DNA from 2 places in the Pararhizobium sp. IMCC3301 genome. Region 1 is predicted to be linked to the other one. Evidence: predicted binding sites of a transcription regulator. Region 1 holds the regulator's gene; the other holds the start of a gene.

The links. Region 1 encodes HrcA, which represses chaperone genes, less so after heat shock. Its sites were predicted from a motif close to GTTAGCACTCNCNNNNNGNGAGTGCTAAC; they were not measured.
Positions count from the first base shown of each region.
Region 2: groES (co-chaperone GroES) is a predicted target of HrcA. The motif match lies at 5,306-5,334, and genes of this name have one in related genera.

Region 1 is NZ_CP132336.1:2,412,026-2,424,179, forward strand. Features, by position in the region: gene rsmI (16S rRNA (cytidine(1402)-2'-O)-methyltransferase) at 1-797, opposite strand, end outside; gene RAL88_RS11695 (penicillin-binding protein activator) at 1,042-2,262, shown strand; gene hemW (radical SAM family heme chaperone HemW) at 2,313-3,578, opposite strand; gene rdgB (RdgB/HAM1 family non-canonical purine NTP pyrophosphatase) at 3,613-4,254, opposite strand; gene rph (ribonuclease PH) at 4,255-4,968, opposite strand; gene hrcA (heat-inducible transcriptional repressor HrcA) at 5,135-6,217, shown strand; gene grpE (nucleotide exchange factor GrpE) at 6,297-6,977, shown strand; gene RAL88_RS11725 (alpha-ketoglutarate-dependent dioxygenase AlkB) at 6,984-7,622, opposite strand; gene RAL88_RS11730 (hypothetical protein) at 7,619-7,828, opposite strand; gene dnaK (molecular chaperone DnaK) at 7,972-9,885, shown strand; gene dnaJ (molecular chaperone DnaJ) at 10,276-11,415, shown strand; gene RAL88_RS11745 (class I SAM-dependent methyltransferase) at 11,447-12,139, shown strand.
Region 2 is NZ_CP132336.1:3,561,344-3,573,497, forward strand. Features, by position in the region: gene RAL88_RS17195 (ATP phosphoribosyltransferase regulatory subunit) at 1-851, shown strand, start outside; gene hisG (ATP phosphoribosyltransferase) at 844-1,581, shown strand; gene RAL88_RS17205 (hypothetical protein) at 1,802-1,963, opposite strand; gene RAL88_RS17210 (hypothetical protein) at 2,576-2,995, opposite strand; gene groL (chaperonin GroEL) at 3,250-4,899, opposite strand; gene groES (co-chaperone GroES) at 4,958-5,245, opposite strand; gene RAL88_RS17225 (DMT family transporter) at 5,444-6,370, opposite strand; gene RAL88_RS17230 (GNAT family N-acetyltransferase) at 6,381-6,914, opposite strand; gene RAL88_RS17235 (hypothetical protein) at 6,911-7,561, opposite strand; gene RAL88_RS17240 (sigma-54 dependent transcriptional regulator) at 7,609-9,147, opposite strand; gene RAL88_RS17245 (EAL domain-containing protein) at 9,381-10,688, shown strand; gene RAL88_RS17250 (pitrilysin family protein) at 10,753-12,102, opposite strand; gene RAL88_RS17255 (pitrilysin family protein) at 12,126-12,154, opposite strand, start outside.

The sequences.
Region 1 (12,154 bases):
CCATCCAGATCAAACGCGTCGCCCTGTTGTGTGCCGCGCCCGATCAGCAGCACGATTTCCCCTTTGGGAGAAGGCGCGGCGTCAAATTCCCCGGCCAGTTGACCCAGCGTGCCGCGATAAAATGTCTCAAACCGTTTGGTCAGCTCGCGTCCCACCACCGCCGGACGGTCTGCGCCCAGTACATTGACAGCGGTTTTCAGGCTGGCCGCGATCCGCTTCGGGCTGTCATAGAAAATCACGGTTGCAGCAAGAGCGCCGGCGGATCGAATCAAGTCAGCTCGGGCTTTTTCCTTGCTCGGCAAAAACCCGATGAAATGGAACTGGCTGTCACCAAGATCCGCCGCCACCAACGCCGCCAGAACGGCAGATGCGCCTGGCACAGGAACAACCTGATGTCCCGCTTCCAGAACCTGGCTCACCAGCCGGCTGCCGGGATCAGAGACCAGCGGTGTGCCGGCATCACTGATCAGCGCCACTGGCCCGCTGTCCAGAGCTTCGATAATTTTGCGCCCGGCCGTCTCCGCATTGTGCTCATGATAGGCCATCATCGGCGTGGTGATGCCGTAATGCGACAGCAGAACCCGGCTGACACGGGTGTCTTCACAGGCAATCAGATGCGCGCTTGCCAGGGTTTCAAGAGCCCGCAGCGTAATGTCCTTGAGATGCCCAATAGGTGTGGAAACCAGATACAGCCCCGCTTCCAGGCGCGGGGCATGCAGCCGATGCCCACCGATGGAAAACCCGCCTGATTCAGCTATCCTGCCATTATCTGCTATCTTGTCGGCGGGTAGCGCCATTCAAAAACCCTTTTAATCACGATTGCCGGTCAAGAGATATTCGCTGAACGTTTAAAAGTTTACTGGATTTTTTACCTGCAGCACGGTGGAGAGGAGATAATTATGCAATTTGTTACTTTGTTGTGTTCCCATTTCTCGCGCTTTTGCCGTAAAAGGCAAGGGCGGTTTCCCGATTGGCTCTGCAAGTGAGTCCGGTCAGCCGGCTGCGGACAGGTCCGGGCCGCGAAAACAGTGTGGTATTGCTATGGCTTTTGTAGATTTGTTTAAGCGTCAATGGATTCGGACAGCAGTGCTGGTCGCTGCCGGTGCCGCGTTGAGCGGATGCCTGCCGTCCGGTTTTGGCGGTGGCGGTGGCGGCTCCGGTTTCCGCAATCAGGGCTCGCCACTTGCAGGTCCGACCCAGTCGCCAGGCGGTGAAGTGATCGGCTCCGGCTCGGTGCGTATCGCCCTGCTTGTGCCGCAGAGCGCCACAGGCAATGCCGGCACCATTGGCACATCTTTCAAGAATGCAGCCGCGCTCGCCATAAGCGATTTCCCGAATGCCAATATCCAGATACTGGTCAAGGATACTCAGGGCACGCCGCAAGGTGCCCAGGCAGCCGCAAATGCAGCTTTGTCACAAGGTGTTGAGCTTATTCTCGGGCCGGTTTTCGGTGATGCGGTAAAGCCCGTCGCGGCGCTCGCCGTTCCGCGCTCGGTTCCGGTTATTTCGTTTTCAACCCGCACCGAGGTCGCGACCCGCGGCGCCTTTCTGATGGGCTTCCTGCCCAGAGATCAGGTCTATCGTGCCGCCGCCTATGCCTCCGAGCAGGGCAAAAAGTCATTTGCGGTGCTGGTCCCCAACACCCAGCCGGGTCTCATTTATGAAGGTCTGTTCCGCGAGGCGGCAGCGTCGTTCGGCATTCGCGTGGCTACCATTGCACGCTATGAGCAGGATCGCACATCAATGCAGCAAAAGGTTGCGGAGGTCGCCAAATTATCCTCGTCAATTGACGGTATCTTCATGCCGGACAGCGCCGGATCTGTCACGTTCCTGGCTCAACTTCTGGCGGCGGCAGGAATGCAGTCACCGCGCGTGCTCTATGTCGGATCAGGTCAATGGGATGATCCGAAAATTCCGGCAGAACCGGCCTTGCGCGGAGCGATTTATGCTTCAGCGCCGAATGATCGTTTCCAGCAATTTTCCAGCCGCTACCAGCAGGCCTACGGCTCGCCACCGCCGCGAAATGCCTCCCTGGCTTATGATGCTGCAATACTCGCGGCAGGCCTGACGGCGCGATTCGGTGACCAGAAATTCAGCCAGCGGGTGCTGACCAATCCAGATGGATTTGCCGGTTTAGATGGCGTGTTCCGGTTCAATTCAGACGGCACAAATACCCGCGCCATGGCCGTTTACGAGGTTCAGTCCGGTGGCGCGCGGGTTGTCAGCCCGGCCCCGACAAGTTTGAGCAATCGCGGTTTCTAAAGCGGTTGATGAATAGCGAACCAGAGTGTTCAATGTAATCATCAAATGCGCTAAATCGCCAGATCGGCGACCACTGCGTCCAGCACGATGGCACCATCTTTAGTGGCGCGGATGCGGTCTTCACTGTTGGAGCCTGCGGCAATCGGCGCAAGCCGTTCGATCATGTTATGGCTCAGCAAATCTTCCACCCGTCGTGGATCGATGCGGCGGCCTGACAGCGCCTGATAGCGGGCCAGATCGATGCCCTCATGCAGCCGCAACCCCATCACCAGAAATTCGTCACCCTGTTCTTCAGCCAGCAATTCATCATCGGTAATGGTGCCGTGCTGGTTGGCTTCCACCAGCGACAGCCAGCGTTCAGGATTGCGTTCCGTTGCCGTTGCAAAGCGTGACCGGCCATTCGTCCCCACAAGCCGGCCGTGAGCACCGGGGCCGACACCGACATATTCGCCATAGCGCCAGTATATCAAATTGTGCCGGCTTTCAGCGCCGGGTACAGCGTGGTTGGAGGTTTCATAGGCCGGCAATCCGGCCTCTTCGCAGATGGCTTGCGTCACCTGGTAGAGCTCTGCCGCTTCGTCTTGACTGGGAACCACCAGTTTGCCGGCGTGTTGTAGCGCCCAGAACGGTGTCTCCTGCTCGATGGTCAGTTGATACAGCGACAGATGGTCAGCCGCGTAATCGAGCGCCCGTTTCAACTCCTCCGTCCAGTCTTTCACATTCTGGCCGGGCCGGGCATAAATCAGATCAAACGACAGCCGCGGAAAGGTCTGGCGCGCCAGTTCGATGGCATTGACGGCTTCGTCGACATTATGCAGTCGGCCGAGGAATTTCAGATCGCCATCATTGAGGGCCTGCACACCCAGCGACAGCCGGTTGATGCCAGCCTTGCGATAGGCCTTGAACCGGTCTGCCTCAACCGATTGCGGATTGGCTTCCATGCTGATTTCCGCTTCCGGCTCGACTGCCCAGTGCCAGTGAATGGCGTCCAGTATACCGGCGAGAATTTCCGGTTCCATCAGGGATGGTGTGCCGCCTCCGAAGAAAATGCTTGAAACCTGTCTGTCCGGTGTGCGCTCGGCAAAATGGGCGATTTCGGATTTGAAAGCGGCCAGAAACCGCGCCTGATCAACCGGCTTGTGGCGGACATGGGAATTAAAGTCACAATAAGGGCATTTCGCAGCACAAAACGGCCAGTGCACGTAAATCCCGAACCCGGCATTCCGGGTTGGATGGTCAGGCCCGCCGCTGCCGGAGCGCACTGCAGCGGCAAGTGCGCGCCCTTCCGGTTTGGGGTTGTCAGAATAATGTTCCATCAGTGTCACACGACCGCAATCCTGTTCGTGGAGGTCACAGCCCGAATTTCTCAAACAAAGCAAAAGCACGCGCCCGGTGCGACAGACCCGGCTCACCGCCGGGCCGCGGCCCGTGCTTTTGCTGCGGGGTCATTTCCCCGAATGTTTTATTATGATTCTCGGGCAAAAAAATCGGATCATAGCCAAATCCCTGTGTACCTCTTGGTGGCCAGACGATTTCACCTCTGACAATTCCCTCAAACAGGAACGTTTCACCATCAGGATAGGCCAGACAGAGCGCACTGACAAATTCGGCACCCCGGGCGGCCGGGCTGGTTGCGCCTTTTGCCATCAGCGCCTCCTGAACATTGCGCATGGCCATCATGAAATCCCGGTCCGGTCCGGCCCATCTTGCCGAGTAAATTCCCGGATCGCCGTCCAGAGTGTCAACGGACAGCCCGGAATCATCGGACAATGCGGGCAGGCCCGTGGCATGGGTCGCGGCCAGAGCCTTCAATTCTGCATTAGCGGCAAAACTGGTGCCGGTTTCTTCCGGCTCCGGCAAATCCAGCTCTGCCGCTGAGACCACTTCAATGCCATGGGGTGCGACAAGATCGCGGATTTCGCGAAGCTTGCCCTCGTTGTGACTGGCCAGCACCAGCTTGCCACCATTGAGTTTGCGAGCCGGGCGGTTCATTTACATGATCGCCATGTTCTGCAGCGAAACCAATTGGCTGATCCCGGATTTCGCCAGCTCCAGCAGCTGATTCAACTGGCCTTCGGTAAACGGTTCCTGTTCTGCCGTACCCTGGATTTCAACAATGCCGCCGGAACCCGTCATGACGAAATTGGCGTCGGTGTCGGCCGCCGAATCCTCATCATAGTCAAGATCCAGCACAGGCGTTCCCTGGTAAATGCCGCAGGAAATGGCCGCAACATTATCTTTCAGCACGGTGCCGGTGATCAGATTTCGCTGGCGCATCCAGCTCAGACAATCGCTCAAGGCGACCCAGGCCCCGGTGATCGCCGCCGTGCGTGTGCCGCCATCCGCCTGGATGACGTCGCAATCCAGCGTGATTTGGCGTTCGCCGAGCGCCTGCATATCCACCACGGCGCGCAATGAGCGCCCGATCAGGCGCTGGATTTCCTGGGTTCTGCCCGACTGTTTGCCGCTGGCCGCCTCGCGGCGCATGCGCCCGCCGGTGGAGCGCGGCAACATGCCGTATTCTGCGGTCACCCAGCCTTTGCCGCCACCGCGCAGCCAGGGCGGCACGTTTTCGGCAAGACTGGCAGTACACAGCACATGGGTATCGCCGAATTTCACCAGGCACGACCCTTCAGCGTGTTTTGAGACATTGCGGTCCAGAGAAACGGCACGCAGGGCATCGGCGGTACGATTGGATGGTCTCATGGGTCTTTAATCTCTTCATTTTCAGCGATTCACGCATCTTGATAGACAAGCCGGACCGGAAAGCAAAGCAGAGAAACCGTAAGATGGTTAGGGCTGTCACAAGTTTCACTTTTCATGATGCCCGGCAGACACTAAGTTCTATACCTGTAATCCGAGTTTCTGCGGAATGGTGACGATGGCCTCTGTCAATCACTTGTTTGATCAAGATCTGGACGAACGCTCCCGTCAGGTGTTCCGGCGGATTGTCGATGCGTATATGGAAGATGGTGCGCCGGTTGGCTCACGCAATCTGTCGCGCAGCCTGGCACTCAACCTCTCGCCTGCCTCGATCCGCAACGTCATGTCCGATCTGGAACAGATGGGTTTGATCTATGCGCCGCATATCAGCGCCGGTCGTCTGCCGACGGAACGCGGGTTGCGGTTTTTTGTCGATGCGATGATGGAAATAGGCGATCTCGACGAGCAGTCACGCCAACAGATCGATGCCCAGTTTGGCAGTCCCAGAACTGATAATCCTGGCGAAACGCTGCTCGCCGATGCCAGCCGCATGCTGTCCGGCGTGTCGCGCGGGGCAGGGCTTGTTCTGACCGGAAAACGCGAAGTGCCTTTGAAGCATATCGAGTTTGTCCGCATTGAGGATGGCCGCGCCCTGGTGGTGCTGGTGGCGCAGGATGGTGCGGTGGAAAACCGCATCATCGAGATTCCAAAAGGCATGCCGGCGTCAGCTCTGGTCGAAGCATCGAATTATCTCAATGAAGGATTGCGCGGCCGCACCCTTCCCGAAGCGCGCCAGGAACTGCAGCAGATGCTGGACTCTCAGCGCCGCGAACTGGATGATCTGACTGCACGGCTGGTAGAAGCGGGACTGGCGACCTGGGCCGGTGTCAACAAGGGCGCGCGCAACGCCCAGAATCTGATTGTCCGGGGCCGTGCCAATCTGCTGGAAGATGTCAGTCAGGGCGAGGATCTGGATCGCATCCGCCTGTTGTTTGAAGATCTGGAGAGCAAGTCCGACCTGATTGAACTGCTGGGTTCCACCGAAAGCGGCGACGGTGTGCGGATTTTCATCGGCTCGGAAAACAGCTTGTTTTCCATGTCCGGATCATCGCTTGTGGTCGCGCCCTATCACAATGCGGAAGACAATGTTGTGGGCGTGCTCGGCGTCATCGGACCAACCCGCCTGAATTACGGCCGCATCATCCCTGTTGTCGATTATACCGCCCAGCTTTTGGGAAAAATGCTCAGTTAGACCGATTGAAGGTTGATTTTTCACTTGCAAGCTTCGATATCCCGACCATCAGATTAAATCGAAAAGACCGTGATCGATCATGAGTGACGAAACCAGAAAAATTGATGAATTGAAAAACCAGGCGGCGGACATTGATATGTCAGAAACCGGCGCGCAGGACGAAGCTGCCGCAAACAGCGCGTCGGAAGCCGCTGATACTGCGCAGCGATCGCCGGAAGAAGTGATAGATGCGCTGTTGCAGGAGAACCAGGATCTGCGCGACGAAAAAGACGCGGCGAAGGACCGGATGCTGCGCGTTGCCGCCGACATGGAAAATCTGCGCCGCCGCACCCAGCGCGATGTTGCGGATGCCCGGCAATATGCGATTTCAAACTTCGCCCGTGATGTATTGAGCATCGGCGATAATCTGGACCGCGCCATTTCCACAGTGTCCGACGAGGAAAAGGAAAATGCCGGAACCACGCTGGCAGCTCTGGTGGAAGGTGTAGAAATGACCGGCCGCGAAATGGTTCGGGTATTTGCCAAACACGGTGTCACCAAGGAAGAACCGGTCGGCCAGAAATTTGATCCGAACCGCCATCAGGCGATGTTCGAAGTACCGGATGCCTCGGTTTCCAGCGGCACTGTCGTGCAGGTTATGCAGGCCGGCTACATGCTCGGCGACCGGGTCTTGAGGCCTGCCATGGTCGGTGTCGCCAAAGGTGGTCCGAAGATGTCCCCGAAAGCCGGCCCTGCAGAGGACACTGAAGACGAGGCGTAGAGCGTATCAGACCAAGCGCTGCTCCGTCTCGACCGGTTCTTCATGGACGCGCCGCAGTGTCAGATTAATCCGGCCCGGTGCCTTCAGCAGGGTTGATGTGCCGGGATAGATTCGGTCGACGCCGTGAAACGCCAGGCGTTGCTCGCCGCCCATCACCAGAACATCCCCGGATTGCAGCTTGAAACTTTGTGTCGCACCACCTCTGTTGACGCCGCCGATGCGGAACCGGCATGTATCGCCCAGTGAGACAGATACAACGGGCGCCGTGAACATGGTCTCGTCGCGGTCCTGATGCAGGCCCATCTTCGCGCCTGGCTCGTAATAATTGATCAGGCAGGCCTGCGGTGCCGGCGCTTGCTCAGCAACGTTGACCCAAAGTTCCTGCAGCATGGCCGGCATGGTTGGCCATGGCTGCCCTGTGACAGGATGCCGGGATTGATAGCGATAGCCCTGCCGGTCTGCGACCCAGCCCAGAGCTCCGCAATTGCTCATCTTTACCGACAGTGCTTTGCCGGTTTTTGGCATGGTGGGTTGAAACAGTGGGGCCTGCAGAACAATATCGCGGACCGCGTCGCGAAGCGCGATCTGGGCCTCCCGATCAAAGTACTCGCGGTAAAGCAACACGCCGCCGCCAAGGTCGATCATGAGTCGGTGATCATAAGTTTTTTGATGTCTTTCATCCGCAGTTTTATCTTTGCCGGTAGGCCGATCCTGATCATCAAAAAGATCAATGTAACTATCAAACCAACCAGCTTCTTAAAAAACCGCCCATTCCGGCGCTTGCAGGTATCGGCCTGCTCTCTTATATACGCCTCGACGCACGGTGACGCCGGATTTTTCCACTGTTTCACGGAACCCTCCCGGCCCACATCAAACGTGCAGTAACAAAGCTGTTGAACAAAGGGGATTTGATCCTAAGTCGTGAAAACAACAACCGATGCCTTGAGGTCGGTGCGATGAAACGGTTCATATCCGCCAAATAAGGAGAGTAAGCATGGCGAAAGTCATTGGTATTGATTTGGGAACTACCAATTCATGTATTGCCGTTATGGACGGTAAAGCCCCGAAAGTTATTGAAAACGCCGAAGGTGCCCGGACCACACCATCCATGGTCGGTTTCAGCGAGGACGGTCAACGTCTGGTCGGTCAGTCCGCCAAGCGTCAGGCAGTCACCAATCCTGAAAACACAGTGTATGCTGTCAAGCGTCTTGTTGGCCGTCGCTTCAATGATCCGATGGTGACGAAAGACAAAAAGCTGGTGCCTTACCAGATTGTCAAAGCCGACAATGGCGACGCCTGGGTCAAAGCCCAGGGCGAAACCTATTCACCCTCCCAGGTCTCTGCCATGATCCTTCAGAAAATGAAGGAAACTGCGGAAGCCTATCTGGGTGAAAGCGTAACCCAGGCGGTTATTACCGTTCCGGCCTATTTCAACGACGCCCAGCGTCAGGCCACCAAAGATGCCGGCAAGATCGCCGGCCTCGAAGTGCTGCGCATCATCAACGAGCCGACTGCAGCGGCCCTTGCCTATGGTCTGGACAAGAACGATGGCAAGACCATCGCTGTCTACGATTTGGGCGGCGGTACTTTTGACGTGTCGATACTGGAAATCGGCGACGGCGTGTTTGAAGTGAAATCCACCAATGGTGATACCTTCCTCGGCGGTGAAGATTTTGACATGCGTCTGGTCGATTATCTGGCAGACGAGTTCAAGAAGGATCAGGCCATTGATCTGCGCGGTGACAAGCTGGCGCTGCAGCGTCTGAAGGAAGCTGCCGAGAAAGCCAAGATCGAGCTGTCCTCTTCAAGTCAGACCGAAGTCAATCTGCCGTTTATCACGGCCGATGCTTCAGGACCAAAACACCTGACCATCAAACTCACCCGCGCCAAGCTGGAATCTCTCGTTGAGGATCTGGTTCAGCGTACGGTTGGCCCTTGCAAATCGGCTCTGAAAGATGCCGGCCTGTCAGCCGGCGAGATTGACGAAGTGGTTCTGGTTGGCGGCATGACCCGCATGCCGAGAATCCAGGAAGTGGTAAAAGAGTTCTTCGGCAAGGAGCCACATAAGGGCGTCAATCCGGACGAAGTGGTTGCCATGGGCGCTGCCATTCAGGCTGGTGTTCTGCAGGGTGATGTCAAGGATGTGCTGTTGCTGGATGTGACACCATTGTCGCTTGGTATTGAAACTCTTGGCGGCGTGTTCGATCGTTTGATCGAACGCAACACCACCATTCCGACCAAGAAGCAGAAGGTCTATTCAACCGCTGAAGACAATCAGAATGCGGTCACTATCCGGGTCTTCCAGGGTGAACGCGAAATGGCTGCAGACAACAAGGTTCTTGGTCAGTTCGACCTGGCCGGAATTCCGCCTGCACCACGTGGCATGCCTCAGATCGAGGTGACATTCGACATTGATGCCAATGGTATCGTCAATGTGTCGGCCAAGGATAAGGGCACCGGCAAGGAGATGCAGATCCAGATTCAGGCCTCCGGCGGTCTGTCTGATGGTGAGATTGACAATATGGTCAAGGACGCTGAGGCGAATGCTGATGCGGACAAGAAACGCAAGGAATCCGTTGAGGCCAAAAACCACGCGGAAGCCTTGCTCAATACGACCGAGAAGTCGCTTGAGGAGCATGGTGACAAGCTCCCTGAAGACGACAAGACGGCCATCGAGATGGGCATTGCCGATCTGAAAACAGCGGTTGAAGGTGATGATTCAGAAGAAATCATGACCAAGACTCAGGCGCTGGCAACTGTATCCATGAAGCTTGGCGAAGCGATTTACAAAGCTTCCCAGGAAGAGGCCGATGAGGCCGACGGATCAGATGCTGGTGATGAAGATGTCATCGACGCTGATTTTGAAGAAGTCTCCGACGACGATGCGGATGAGCAAAAATCCGCATAAGGTCGATGCCAACTGATCGGGCAGGTGCCTTCGGGCGCCTGCCCGCATTCGGGTGTGGTTGTTGATGACCGGTTCCGCTCCACACTTGTCCGCATTCTATATGGCTCGCCGACAGCGCGGCGGAAGGTGCAGACAGGCAGGGCAATCTGATCCGTCCTCCGGGGCGCTGCGCTGAAAGTTGATGCGACGAATCGTGATGTTGCAGAGCCGGCGGTGATGTCCGCCAGGCACCATCATCAAGGGTGCCGGACCGATTGATTATTGAAACAGGACGGGGTGAATCGAAAGTGCTGGAATTGTGTGTTGTGAACGGTTACTCACTGCTTGATCGCACCCGGATGCCTGTCGGTCCGAGCCTTTCTGATCCCGCCAGAGACGAGTAGATTTCCGATGTCCAAACGCGATTTTTACGACGTGCTGGGAGTTGACCGGAGTGCCGACGACAAGGTTCTCAAAGGCGCATACCGCAAGAAAGCGATGCAGTATCACCCGGACCGCAATCCTGGGGATGCAGCCGCAGAATCCAATTTCAAAGATATCAATGCCGCCTATGAGGCTCTGAAGGACCCGCAGAAACGCGCCGCCTATGACCGTTTCGGCCATGCCGCCTTTGAACAGGGCGGGCCCGGTGCCGGAATGGGAGGCGACTTCGGCGCCTCGATGTCGGATATATTTGAAGATATTTTCGGGGATTTCATGGGCGCTGGCGGACGCCGCGGCCGGACTGCCAGCAATCGCGGCGCGGATCTGCGCTACAATCTTGAAATCAGTCTTGAAGATGCCTTTGCCGGCAAGACCGTCGACATTGACATTCCAACGTCAATCGCCTGCGACAAATGTGCCGGAAGTGGCGCCAACCCCGGGTCCTCCCCGACTTCCTGTGCCACCTGTGGCGGCATTGGCAAAGTCCGCGCGGCGCAGGGATTTTTCACCATTGAGCGCACCTGTCCGACCTGTCAGGGTCGTGGCGAGATCATCAGCAATCCGTGCGACAAATGTTCCGGCCAGGGCCGCGTTCACGAACAGCGGTCCCTGTCTGTCAACATCCCGGCAGGCATTGAGGACGGTACCCGCATCCGCCTCGCCAATGAAGGTGAAGCCGGAGAACGCGGCGGCCCGACCGGTGATCTTTATATATTCGTCTCATTGAAGCCGCATGATTTCTTCCAGCGCGACGGCGCGGACATATTTTGCCGGGTTCCGATTTCCCTGACAACGGCTGCGCTGGGCGGCCAGTTTGATGTGCCGACGGTTGATGGCGGAAAGACCCGCGTCAAGGTACCTGACGGCAGTCAGACCGGCAAACAGTTCCGCTTGCGCGGCAAGGGTATGAGTGTATTGCGCTCCAAACAGCGCGGTGACATGTACATTCAGATCGCGGTCGAAACACCGAGCAATCTGAGCAAACGGCAGAGAGAGCTGTTGCAGGAATTCGAAAAAGAAAGTTCTGCCGACAACAGCCCGCAGTCTCACGGTTTTTTTGCAAGAATGCGCGATTTTTTTGAAAATCTGGGCGGCGAAGCGTCCTGACAGGCGCGGCCGGGTTCATCTGGGAGGTTTTGTGACAGAGAGTGACAAACACTCCAAGACTGACGGACACACCGGACCGTCCGCGAAGACGGGGGAGGCCGGATCATCTCAGGAAAATTGTGCAAGGGACCCGCGCCGCGATCGACTTTTGCGCGGCCTGAAAGATGACGCCCGGTTTCTGAAAAACTGGGCCTCCCGGCCGCTGACAACCGGTGCGGTTTCACCGTCCGGAAAAGCCCTGGCTGAACGCATGGCGCGGACGGTTGATCTGCAATCGGACCTGCCGGTGGTGGAGCTGGGACCGGGCACCGGAGCTGTAACCAAGGCGCTGTTGCAAAGAGGCGTGCCTCCGCAGCGCATTATTGCCCTCGAGTTCAATCGCGATTTCTGCAAATTGCTCCGCAATCGATTTCCCGGTTGCCGGATTTTGCAGGGTGATGCCTATGCGCTTGGCAAAACGCTGCAGGACCACGGCATTACGCAAGCTGCCTGTTTCGTGTCCAGCCTGCCGCTGTTCACCCGTCCGCTGGCTGATCGTATTGCGCTGATCAACGCCGCTCTGTCGCTGATGCCCCGGGGCGGGGAATTTATTCAGTTCTCCTATGCACTGGTGCCACCTGTCAGAAGCGGTGAGTTGCAAAGCCCCTGCGAATTGAATGTCAGCCCCTGGATCATGCTCAATCTGCCTCCGGCACGGGTGTGGCGCTACGCCACCATTTTATGACGGTGCCAAGATCAA
Region 2 (12,154 bases), 1.1 Mb from region 1:
CCAACGAATTTCTGCAGGCCGGGGTGGAGCATCTCGGCCGCACCGAAACGCCGCATCTTGTCGATGCGGAAATCATGACGATTGCGGTCAATGCGGCCACCATTCCCGACAGCCACGCAGAGCTGTCACTGAAACTCGGCGATCCGTCGCTGTTTCATCAATTGCTGGTCTCACTTGACGTGCCTTCGGGCCTGCGCCTTCGTTTGATCCGCGCCTTTGGCCGAGGTCTTGACAGGCCGACGATCCAGCGCATCCTGTCACCGGGAGATGCGGAAGCATTGCCCTTGCCCGGCGGCCTGCAAGCAGGCTTGCACGACGCTGAGGCGCTGCGGCAAGCTGTTGCCGACATGATGCTGACTCAGGGCCTGTCGCCGCATGCAGGCCGCAGCCCGGAGGATATCGCCACCCGCTATCTGGAGACCTACGGACCGCAGGATTTTGGTTTGAACGAGGGCGCAAAGACCCGGCTGGAAACTGTGCTGTCGGATTATCTTGAACTCAGTGGCCCGGCGCTGGAAATGCCGGCCAGACTGGTTGAATTTGAGCGGCACCACGCGGTTGAATTCGGCACCAGGCTGACGCAATTTTCAGACCGTCTGTCGGAGTTTGCCAGACAGGCCGGGGACTTGATGCCAGACAGTTTTGTGTTTGCATCAGACTTTGCCCGGCCTTTGGATTATTACACCGGTTTTGTGTTTGAACTGTTTGTCAATGGCGCAACCCAGCCGGTTGCGGGCGGCGGGCGTTATGACCGGCTGATGGAGATTCTCGGCTCCGCTGTGCCGGTCCCGGCCGTCGGGTTTTCGCTGTGGCTTGACCGGATGCCGAAAGGGAAGGGTGATCATGGCTGACCTGGTGCTTGCCATTCCCTCAAAGGGCCGTCTTAAAGAGCAAACCGAAGCGGTTTTCAAAAACGCCGGATTCAGCATCGAGGCGCTGGGCTCCTCGCGCAGCTATTTCGGCCGATTGAGCGGCTTTACCAATGGACGCAGTGCCGACATTTCATTTCTCTCGGCCGGGGAAATTGCCCGCGAGACGATGCGCGGGGCAATTCACCTGGGCATAACCGGCGAGGATCTGGTGCGCGAAACCCTGCGCCAAGCGGACGACAAGATTGCTCTGTTAAAACCACTTGGATTCGGCCATGCCGATGTGGTGGTGGCCGTTCCGGAAAGCTGGGTTGATGTGAACACTATGGAGGATCTGGATGATGTCGCCGCCGGGTTCCGGCGGCATTATGGCCGGCGCCTGCGGGTTGCGACGAAATACTGGATGCTGACTCAGAGTTTTTTTGCCAGTCACGGACTGGGAGTCTACCGGATTGTTGAAAGCCTTGGTGCGACCGAAGGGGCTCCGGCGGCAGGGTCTGCTGATATCATCGTCGATATTACCAGCACCGGATCAACGCTTCAGGCCAATCATCTCAAAATTTTAGCCGATGGGGTGGTTCTGCGATCGCAAGCCAACTTGATTGGATCAAAAACTGCGGCATGGACATCGGCAAATTTGGAACTTGCCAGAGAGATTGTGGAGCGTATCGGGGGCGATCCGACATGTCTTGAACATGCGGTGGCTCCCTGAAGCTTTGTCGTTTGAAAAACATGATGGACATCCTTGTGGACGGTTGAAAGCGTAGGCAGTCGAGAACTTGTTCCTTGATCCAAGGCCATTTTTTTTGTTGTTTTTGGCGGCCTTGGAATCAGCGATGGTCTTTGTCAGATCCCGACGCCCGGCTCAGGGGCGACACTGTGGGGCGGCGGGATCCTTTGCCGCAACAAACCAGTTGCTGCGTTTTCCCGGCTTATTTGCCGGAAAGGTCTTTCGCCAGGCCTGTATAACCAGGGGTCATGGCGTCAGGCGAGCTGTCATTGGCCGGATTGTAAACATTGGCACTGACAGCTGAGGCGCCAAGAACGATTGAACTGAGGATCAGAACGGGCGCTGCAATTTTACGAAAAGTCATTTTCTTATTCCTTGTTATTGGTTTTCGTTTTCTCTCTGGTGCGAGGGGTGTGTGCCTCTCGATGAATACAAGTTAGGTGATACTGTCTGCGATTTAAACGGGAACAATCCGTTCAACCTGGCTGAACATTCACAGCCCCGTGAGAGTGATCTGGCAAAGTGGCAGACTTCTGCGAATCTTGATTTCTGATCTCACGAAAACACAATGCAGCTTCACCAATGTGTGTAGTCTTGTGACAAGGCCGTGTCCGGGAAAGACCTGAAAAATCTGGGGAAACGGCCGGAATTACCGCCCATGAAGGCCAAATCCACATCATATTTTCCTGCTGACAGCCGAAGTTTCGCGGGCAGCGACTATCCGTGCATCAGGGTTGTGCGGCGCAAGCCAGTCTGTTGGCAGTGTCTGCAATCACAGCGATAAGATGATCGGCAACCAGCCTTATCCGGTGCGAGATACAACGATGAGGGCATGAACGGCGTTAAAGCGTAGCCGGTTTGGCACATCTCAACGGTGAGCCGCATCTGCCGCCACAACAAAAAAGACGTATGGTGCGGAACACCATACGTCTTTCGCGTGTGAGAGGGCTGATCGTAATCAGCTGACGCTCATCTGTTAGTTTGTAGAGGCAGTACCGGTCTGACCGGGAGTCTGCGCATCAGGAGACGTTTCATTGGCCGGGTTAAACACGCCTGACGATTCTTTGTCATCGTCTCCGGTCATTGCAGTTTCATTGTTTTCAAGAGCAATACCCGTGCAACCTGGTGTCATGGCATCGGGTGCAGTTTCATTGGCTGAATTGAACACGCCGGACGTTTCGCAATTAAGCATGGTTTCGCCTGTCACGGCTGTTGCATTGTTGGATTCTGCAAGACCGGTCTGACCAGGGGTCTGTGCATCTGGCGAGGAGTCTGTTGCGGCGTTGAATGTGCCTGTAGACTCAGTGACAGTATCGCTCGTTGCGACGGCGGCTGATGCGCTCAGCGCCAGAAAGCTAGCAAGTGTAATAGGGGCAATTTTCTTAATAAAAGTCATATCATTTCCCTTTTTGATTTCGCTGAAATTCAAATGGATCGTTTATACTCAGCATGTCAAAGTAACGATCCGGGTAGGGAAAAGTTTCAATTGCTTTGATTATTATAAGTTAACAGTTTGTTCACTGATGGCGGGGTTGAAAATCCATTTTTTGCGCTAGTGCGGCGCCGTGCCGCGGCCCGGAGATGCAGGCCGGTTTGACAAAAAAGGCGGCCCGATGGCCGCCTTCTTCAAGATCAGATTGATGCCGGACTTTAGAAGTCCATGCCACCCATGCCGCCCATGCCACCTGGCATGCCGCCACCACCGCCACCGGCACCTTCTTTGGAAGGTTTGTCAGCAACCATGGCTTCAGTCGTCACCAGCAGGCCGGCAATGGAAGCCGCGTCCTGAAGGGCTGTACGCACCACTTTGGTCGGATCGATAATGCCGGCTGCGATCAGATCGACATATTCTTCGGTCTGGGCATCGAAACCGTAAGGGTCTTTGCCTTCCAGAACCTTGTTGACGACGACAGAGCCTTCAACGCCCGAGTTTTCGGCAATCTGGCGGATCGGAGCCTGCAATGCGCGCAGAACGATCTTGATACCAGCCTGAATGTCCGGATTTTTGGAAGTCAGTTTACCGACGGCAACAGTGGCCCGCAGCAAAGCAGCGCCACCGCCTGGTACGATACCTTCTTCGACAGCAGCGCGGGTTGCGTTCAGAGCATCATCAACACGGTCTTTGCGCTCTTTCACTTCAACTTCGGTTGCACCGCCGACACGGATAACGGCAACACCGCCGGCCAGCTTGGCAAGGCGTTCCTGCAGTTTTTCGCGATCATAGTCAGATGTGGTGTCTTCGATCTGGGCTTTGATCTGGGCAACACGTGCTTCGATGCCTTCCTTGGCACCGGCACCATCGACAATAGTCGTGTTCTCTTTGGTGATGGAAACGCGCTTGGCTGTGCCGAGCATATCCATATCGATGTTTTCCAGCTTGATGCCGAGATCTTCGGAAATCACTTCACCACCGGTCAGGATGGCAATGTCTTCCAGCATCGCTTTACGGCGATCACCAAAACCAGGTGCCTTGACAGCAGCCACTTTCAGGCCGCCGCGCAGTTTGTTGACAACCAGAGTTGCCAGGGCTTCGCCTTCAACATCTTCAGCGATGATCAGCAAAGGCCGTCCGGACTGCACAACTTTTTCAAGGATTGGCAGCATGGCCTGCAGATTAGACAGCTTCTTCTCGTGCAGAAGAATATACGGGTCTTCCAGTTCTGCGATCATCTTTTCGGAATTTGTCACGAAATAGGGCGACAGATAACCACGGTCGAACTGCATACCTTCAACGGTTTCAAGTTCAAACTCGAGCGCTTTGGACTCTTCGACAGTGATGACACCTTCATTGCCGACGGTCTGCATGGCTTCGGCAATTTTCTCGCCGACAATCTTGTCGCCATTGGCGGAGATTGTGCCAACCTGGGCAACTTCTTCAGATGTGCTGATGGTTTTTGAACGGGCTTCAAGATCGGCAACGGCTGCAATAACAGCCATGTCAATACCGCGCTTGAGATCCATCGGGTTCATGCCGGCGGCAACGTATTTGGCGCCTTCCTTGACGATGGCATGAGCCAGCACAGTTGCAGTTGTTGTGCCGTCGCCTGCTTTTTCATTGGTTTTGGAGGCAACTTCGCGCACCATCTGTGCGCCCATATTTTCGAACTTGTCTTCCAGTTCGATTTCCTTGGCAACCGAAACACCATCTTTGGTGATGCGCGGTGCGCCAAAAGATTTGTCGAGAATAACGTTACGGCCTTTGGGGCCCAGTGTTACTCTTACAGCATTGGCGAGAACTTCGACGCCACGCAGCATTTTATCGCGCGCGTCGCTGCCGAATTTAACTTCTTTAGCAGCCATGATTTTGAGATCCTTCTCTCAAGTCGTAAAAATCTGAAGTGGTGAACAGCGCTCTGGCTTAGCCAACCACGCCCATAATGTCGGATTCTTTCATGATCAGCAGGTCTTCGCCGTCAAGCTTGACTTCAGTGCCGGACCATTTGCCGAAAAGAACACGGTCGCCAGCTTTGACGTCGAGCGGCTGAACCTTGCCGGCTTCGTCGCGGGCGCCAGCGCCTACGGCAACGATTTCGCCTTCTTGCGGTTTTTCCTTGGCGGTATCTGGAATAATGATCCCACCTGCGGTTTTTTCCTCGGACTCTACGCGGCGAACAACCACACGGTCGTGGAGAGGACGGAATTTCATCGTCTTCTTTTCCTTCTGCTTGGCATCCATGACGGATGCGAAACCTTGGTTTCGATATGAATTAGCACTCACTCTGATAGAGTGCTAGCGGACTGCCGGGAGATAGTGTTTGCCGGGCTTTGTGTCAACAGAGAAACACAATTCGCAGCCAGAATTTTTAAGGCCTCGCCCGCTTCTATTATCCAATTCCAGCATGCTTCAGGTCGCACGTGGCGGTTTGCTGCGGCCCGCCACCAGACAGGCCAGCACAACCAGCACGGCACCTGCCAGAGTGTGCAATGAAGGAAGTTCCTGAAAAAACAGGAATCCGAAGATCACCGCCCAAATCAGATTGGTATATTCAATCGGGCCAAGCCGGGACGCGCTTTCCCGCTTTAAGGCCCAGACAATCATCAAATGTCCGGCGGTACCGAGGAACCCGATGCCGCTGAACATCAACAGGATCTGCAGATCAGGAACGACAAGGTTCATCTGTGGCAGCGGTAGAAATCCGAAGGGCAGAGCCAGAACAAGCGCAAAGCCTGATTGCAGCATCACCATTTCTTCCGGTTGGGTGTGGGCAGTGTGTTTGCGCGACAACACGATGGACAGAGCATAAAAGATACTCGCCAGCAGGGCGCTGGCCATTGGAATCAGCGCACCGGCGAGGGGCTGAAAAAGCGCGTCGCCAAAAATCACCAGCACGCCGCCAAAGCCGAACGCGATGGCCGCCAGCGCTGCAGCCGGTATAGGCTCGCCCAAAATCAATCTGGAAAACAGCACCATAAACAGCGGGGCAGAGAAGACGATTGTCACAGTGCGCGCCAGCGGAAGCTGTGACAGGGCGAAGAAGAAACAGCTCGCCGTCAGCACGACAAACACCGAACGCAGCAGACTGGTCGCCAGCACCTGCCGCGACAATAGCCGCGCCATCCTGTCTTTGAGGGACGTCCGGCGCGCCAGCAGCAGAAAATAGGCGGTGGCGAACAACCAGCCGAAGCCGTATCGCATGACGACAATCTGCCAGGTCTGCAAATCCGCCGATGCAGCCTTGATCCCGGCATCCAGCAATGACAGCGAAAAGATTGCAATCGTCATCGAGAAAAACGGCGCCAGATCATGTTTGCTGAGTGTGATGTCGGACACAGAGGACCTATCAGGATGAAGCTTGAATGTGGCTCACAAACAGATATTCCCAACTGTCCGCAGCATCTCCCAGATAACGAATAAGCGGCTGTTTTGCGAATCCTGATTTTTCATAGAACCGGTGGCCACTTGCAAAACGGGTATCGGTCCACAACCGCATTGTGGTCATGCCACGCGCGGCAGCCCACCCAACAGCCTCACCATAAAGCTGCTGTGCCAGACCAGTGCCCCGTGCCTCCCGGGCGACATACATCTTGAACAGCTCAAACACGCCTGCTTGCCGTGTCGGGATAATGGCAAGACAGCCGACAATGTGATCGTTGTCCGCCGGATCAGCAACGCTGTGTTCCGTCCGGCCTCTGGCGATCCAGATTTCCCCACCCACAGCATGATAATATTGCGACACGGCGGCAAGTTCGGAAAATTCACTTTCCACAAACGGGCAATCTTCATATTCACTGAAAACGGCGGCGATCAGCGTGGCAATGCCATCGCCGGCCGCATCACTCGCTGTTTCGATGCGAAATTGCGTCGCCGCTGTCACTGTGCGCTCGGTTTCGCTTCCGCGACCCCGTCGATGCTGAAGCCAAGCGCGAATTGCGTGGCCTGACCGGAGGCCAGATCCCGCAGCGTGAATGCGGCCTGATATTCACCGTCCAGCAAGGCCGGCGTTGTCACGATCATCTGGATTGTGAATTCGCTCAACCGCCCCGGAACGGCTTCATTGATCTGGGCAAAATCGGCCATAGACGCCAGCACCCGGCCGCTTGAGTGACGGATATCGACGTCAACCGCGAAGGAGACCTTCAGGTCCTCTTCACTGCCCTCATAGCCGAAACCGCCCAGCGTCGCCGTCACGGTCAGATCGCCACCGGATTTCAGGCTCATCGTCTGCACCGGGCGGTCTTCGACCACAATCGCCGCGTTGATGGTTTTCAGCTGTTGCAGGTCCCACAACGCATCAGCTGCCTGCTGCATCCGTTCCATAGCTGCTTGCATGTTGCCTTCACGTGCCAGCGCTTCTGCCTCGGCAGCCAGATCGCTCGGGCTCGCCGCTTGTCCCACGGACCCGTAACATATGGCAAAACTGGTGAGGGCGACCATCAGTGGCCGCAATTTGAAGGGTATGAACACGCCGTGAAACATTGAGGAAATCCAGAACAGTGCCGCAGATAAATCGCCGTCCGGCAAGTCTTTTGTTCTCCAAAAATCCGCCCGACACATGCAGCCAACACGGCCTATGCGGCAGATATATGGCTTCCGTCCTTGCTCATCCAGGACTGGCGTTTGCGGTAAATCGTCGACGGGCTGATCTCCAGCGCTGCCGCCGCGCGCGATATGTTGCCGCCATAGCGCATCAAAGCCGTTTCGATGATGGATTGTTCCTGTTGCCAGAACGGCCGGCAATCCGGACTTCCGGGCCTGGCGCCTGACGTCAAAATCATATCCGTGGCACCGTGTGACCTTGCTGCGCGAACAGCAAGATCCTCGGTCTCAACCGAACTGGACTTCAGCGAGGCAGGCAGCATACCGCTCTCGATAGCACTGCCGTCATTCATCACGATGGTATGGCGCACCACATTCTGCAACTCACGGACATTTCCCGGCCAGTGGTAATGCCGCAGACAGGCTTCGGCCTGGGCTGAGAATGTCTTGAAGGCGCGGCCTTCCTCACGGGCATATCGGCGCAGAAACCTGTTGGCCAGAAGCAGAATATCATCGTTGCGCTGGCGCAAGGGCGGCACGAAAATTGGCAGCACATGCAGCCGGTAGAACAGATCTTCGCGAAATCGCTTTTCCGCGACCGCTTTGTGCGGGTCGTGATGGGTGGCACATACTATTCTGACATCAACCTGGCGCAAGCGGATATCGCCGATCCGGCGCACCGCACCGGTTTGCAGAAACCTCAGCAGCTTTGCCTGCAGTGCCATGTCCATATCGCCGATTTCATCGAGAAACAATGTACCGCCATCGGCCTGTTCCGCAGCACCGGGATGGTCGGCGACAGCGCCAGTAAAGGCCCCTTTGCAATGTCCGAACAGCTCGCTCTCCATCAGGTCTTTCGGGATGGCGCTGCAATTGAGTGCGACAAAGGGCTTGTTCTTGCGGCCCGAGCGCGCGTGGAGCGCTTCGGCACAGACTTCCTTGCCGGTGCCGCTCTCTCCGGTGATGAACACGGCTGCTGCCGAGGGTGCGACACGCTCTATTTGCCGGTAGAGTTCTGACATGCAGCCTGACCGACCGAAAAAACCTTCAAAGGCGGGGACATCATTCTGCTCACTGCCGGTATCGGCCGTGATATCAATGGGTTTTTCAGCGGCGGCAATACGCAGCGCCTGGGATGGAATCGATGCGTGCGTCTGCCTGTAATCCTTGCGATAAGCGATGAACGCCTCACTGACGCGCTTTTGCAACGTGGATTTCCCGACCGGTTTGATCAGGAAATCCCAGGCGCCCGCCCGCATCGCATCGATTGCAGAAGACAATGCACCCTGTCCCGACAGGCTGATGAGCTTCGCATCCGGTGCGGCAGATTTAAGGGCTTTGACCCCCTCAATGCCACCGACACTCTCCATATCCGCCAGAAACAGGCAGGGCCTTGCCAGGTTGACCTGATTGAGGGCTGCCTCCAGATCGCAGACCGTGTCCAATTTGACAGTGCGCTTGAGATGCAGAGGCATATGGTCGCGGACAAGTGTTCCGATAACACGTTTTTGCCCGTCATCGCGCTCAATCAGCAGAATTGAATAGGGAGGTTCCTGCGCGGTTTGCTGCATATAATGCGTTCCAGGCCTGTGCTGAACCGATGGGCAATTTCCGCTGCACCGGTACAAACCGGCAGGGCTGCAATCCATCAGTGCTGAAGATTACGTCTCATTTTTCGCGCAACAGGGTAAATAAACCGTTGCCAGCGGAAATTTGTATGAATGAATTGTGGGTTTGCCTTTCAATTGCCGGAATTGTCGACAAGTCGGCTTGGCAAAAACGGCGATAGCATTATGGTCGGTATATGGATCGAATCATCGCCACATTGATTTTCTGTTTTATGCTGGCAACCGCGTTAGCCGTCGCGGTTGGCGCCAGAGAAATATTTGACCTTCCAATCATCCCGACCGTCCTGGTTGGCGGAGTTCTTTTACTGGTCTTCTCGCTGATGCACGGGCTGTCGGTACAGCGCCGCTATCATATTCGCCTGGAGACAGACATTGCCGATCTGGCAGATGAAGTTTCAGATGCGCACAAGAACTGGACGACCTGGAATTCGCGGCTCAAAGTGTGCGAGGAGCGCGTCGATCTTCTGGCCGAGGGGCTTGGTACTGCGTCGGATTATCAGGCACGCACCGATATCGCCGAATTGAGCGCGCTTATTCGTGACGTGGTCGATGCGATGGGGGATGTCGACATACGTCTTCAGAACCACGGCCGGCTTCTGACATCCTTGCCGAGCCAGCGCCAGGCAGAGGTGCCCGCTGCTAAACCGGCCCCCGATCCGGATCAATCTGCTGTGGATGCGATTGAAGACCGCAATGTCAACGCCACCAGGCTGTCCTCATTGCGGCGTGCGCTCAACGGCAATGCTGTGGCGTTCGATTATGAACCCGTGGTGCGGTTGCCGCGCCGCCAGATCTGGGCCAGCTTTACCCGGGCATCCGTTCAGGTGCCGGGCGAACGTGACCAGAAATCGTTGCGTCAACTGGCCGCTGACAACGGTTTGCTGCCATGCATCGACCTTCTGACCCTGTCGCAGGCGGGCAAAGGCTCGCCGGTCACACTGGCGAATGGCGAAAAGGCTCCGGTGATTTGCCAGCTGAATCTGGAAAGTCTGCTTCCCAATGCATTTTCTGACGCCTTTGAAGAAGCACTTGAAACCCAGCGTGACAATGCCAGCAATATCATCCTCGAATTTCCAGACCGCGCCATCACCGGCAAGCTGGCCGCCAATGCGCGCGACAGTGAAAGCACAGCTTTGCGCGCCAAGCTGCGGCGCTATGCCCGATGGGGTTATACTTATGCCCTGCACAAAAATACCAGAATTGGCCTTGCCGCGGATTACGGCATGTTTGCCGAATTGGGCTTTCGCTATATCCGCATTTCGGCAAAACCACTGATCGCAGCCCTGAACGCAATCGAAAAGGGCGAGAAGCCGCAAGTCGATCTGCACCCGGTCGATCTGGCGGGTCTGGTGTCACGCTATGGTCTGGAACTGATTATCGGTGACCTGGAAAACGAGGCGATGGTCCTGGAAGCCCTGGAACTCAACTCCGCGTTTGCCATGGGCTTCGCCTTTTCAGTCAGCCCTGCACGCCAGGCATCCTGAACACGTATTTTTCTTTCCAGCCTGTCCTCGCTGACATGGCTTCTCTCCTGCTGGTATGGCGGGATCAGCCCTTGATGTCTTCGGACGACTGCACGACTGGCGGCTGACCTACCATAATGGTGAGGAGCGGATTGGAAAAAATGCGCTTTGCGACACGCTTGGCGTCTTCCTGGCTCACCGATTCAATCATCTCATTGCGCACATTGATGTAATTGATATCTCTGCCCTGAATCTGAAGGCCGACCAGTTGCGTGGCAATCTTGTCCGAAGTGTCAAATCGCAATGCATAAGCGCCTTTCAGATAGTCCTTGGCAGAGCGCAATTCCGCCTTGCTCGGACCTTCCTCAGCCATTCGCTCCAACTCGGCGATAATGACATCCTTCACTTCCGCTGCGCGGTCGCTGCGCGTGCCGACACCGACAAAGAAGAATCCCTGCTCGTCAAATGCGGAAAGATAACTGAACACGGAATAGGCAAGGCCCCGCTTTTCGCGAACTTCCCTGTAGAGCCGTGAGGTGAAGCTGCCGCCACCCAGAATGTGATTCACCACATAGGCAGTGATGAAATCCGGGTCTTCAACCAGAATGCTGTTTCCACCCATTCGAATGGTGGTTTGTGGCTTGTCCAGTGGAATGAAAAGCGTGTCGCCGGCAATGGAGGCCGGCGCGGCGACTTTCGGCAGGACTTCTCCCTGCGGCAAAGCGCCGAAAGTGGCGTCAAGGAATTTGCTCGCTGTGGCGGCGTCAATATCTCCGACCACGGCCAGCTTGAGACCATTTTGCTTGAAAATCCCACCGTGAATCTGGCGCAGGTCATCACCAGTGATCCGGCCCAGCGATTCAATGGTTCCAGAATCCGGCGCACCATAGGGATGGCCGGCGAAAGCTGTGGCAAACCAGGTTTTGGCTGCAATACTGTCAGCGTCGGTGAGATCGCCGCGCAGCCGTGCCTGCAGCCGGGAGACCATCCGCTGTACCGGTTCTTCATCGAAACGCGGTTGCGACAAGGCCAGCCCCAGAAGATCAAACGCCACCGCCTGATTGGCCGACAGGGTCCGCATCACGCCGGAAAACCGTTCGGCGCGGGAATTGAATGACAGCCGCACCGCGGTTTCTTCAAGACGGGCCTGAAAGGCCTGACTGTCCAGATCGCCGGCACCTTCGTCAAGCGTTGCCGATAGCAAGTCAGCCAGGCCCTGCTTGTCCGCAGGATCCAGCACTGAACCACCGGTGAAAGAGAAGCTCACTGTAATCAGTGGCACGGTCTCATCTTCAACCAGCCAGTAGTTGAGCCCCTTCGGTGTGGTGATGTCCTGGACGGTGACGGCCATTGAGGGCCGGATCAGAAAACTCGCTGCCAGAAGCGTCAATGCGCAAATCAGCAGGGTTTTGACGAAGAATGTGCGTTTAAACATGGTCAGATCCACTCAATCAGGGGTCAGGATGGGTTTTCAGCATCGGCGGACC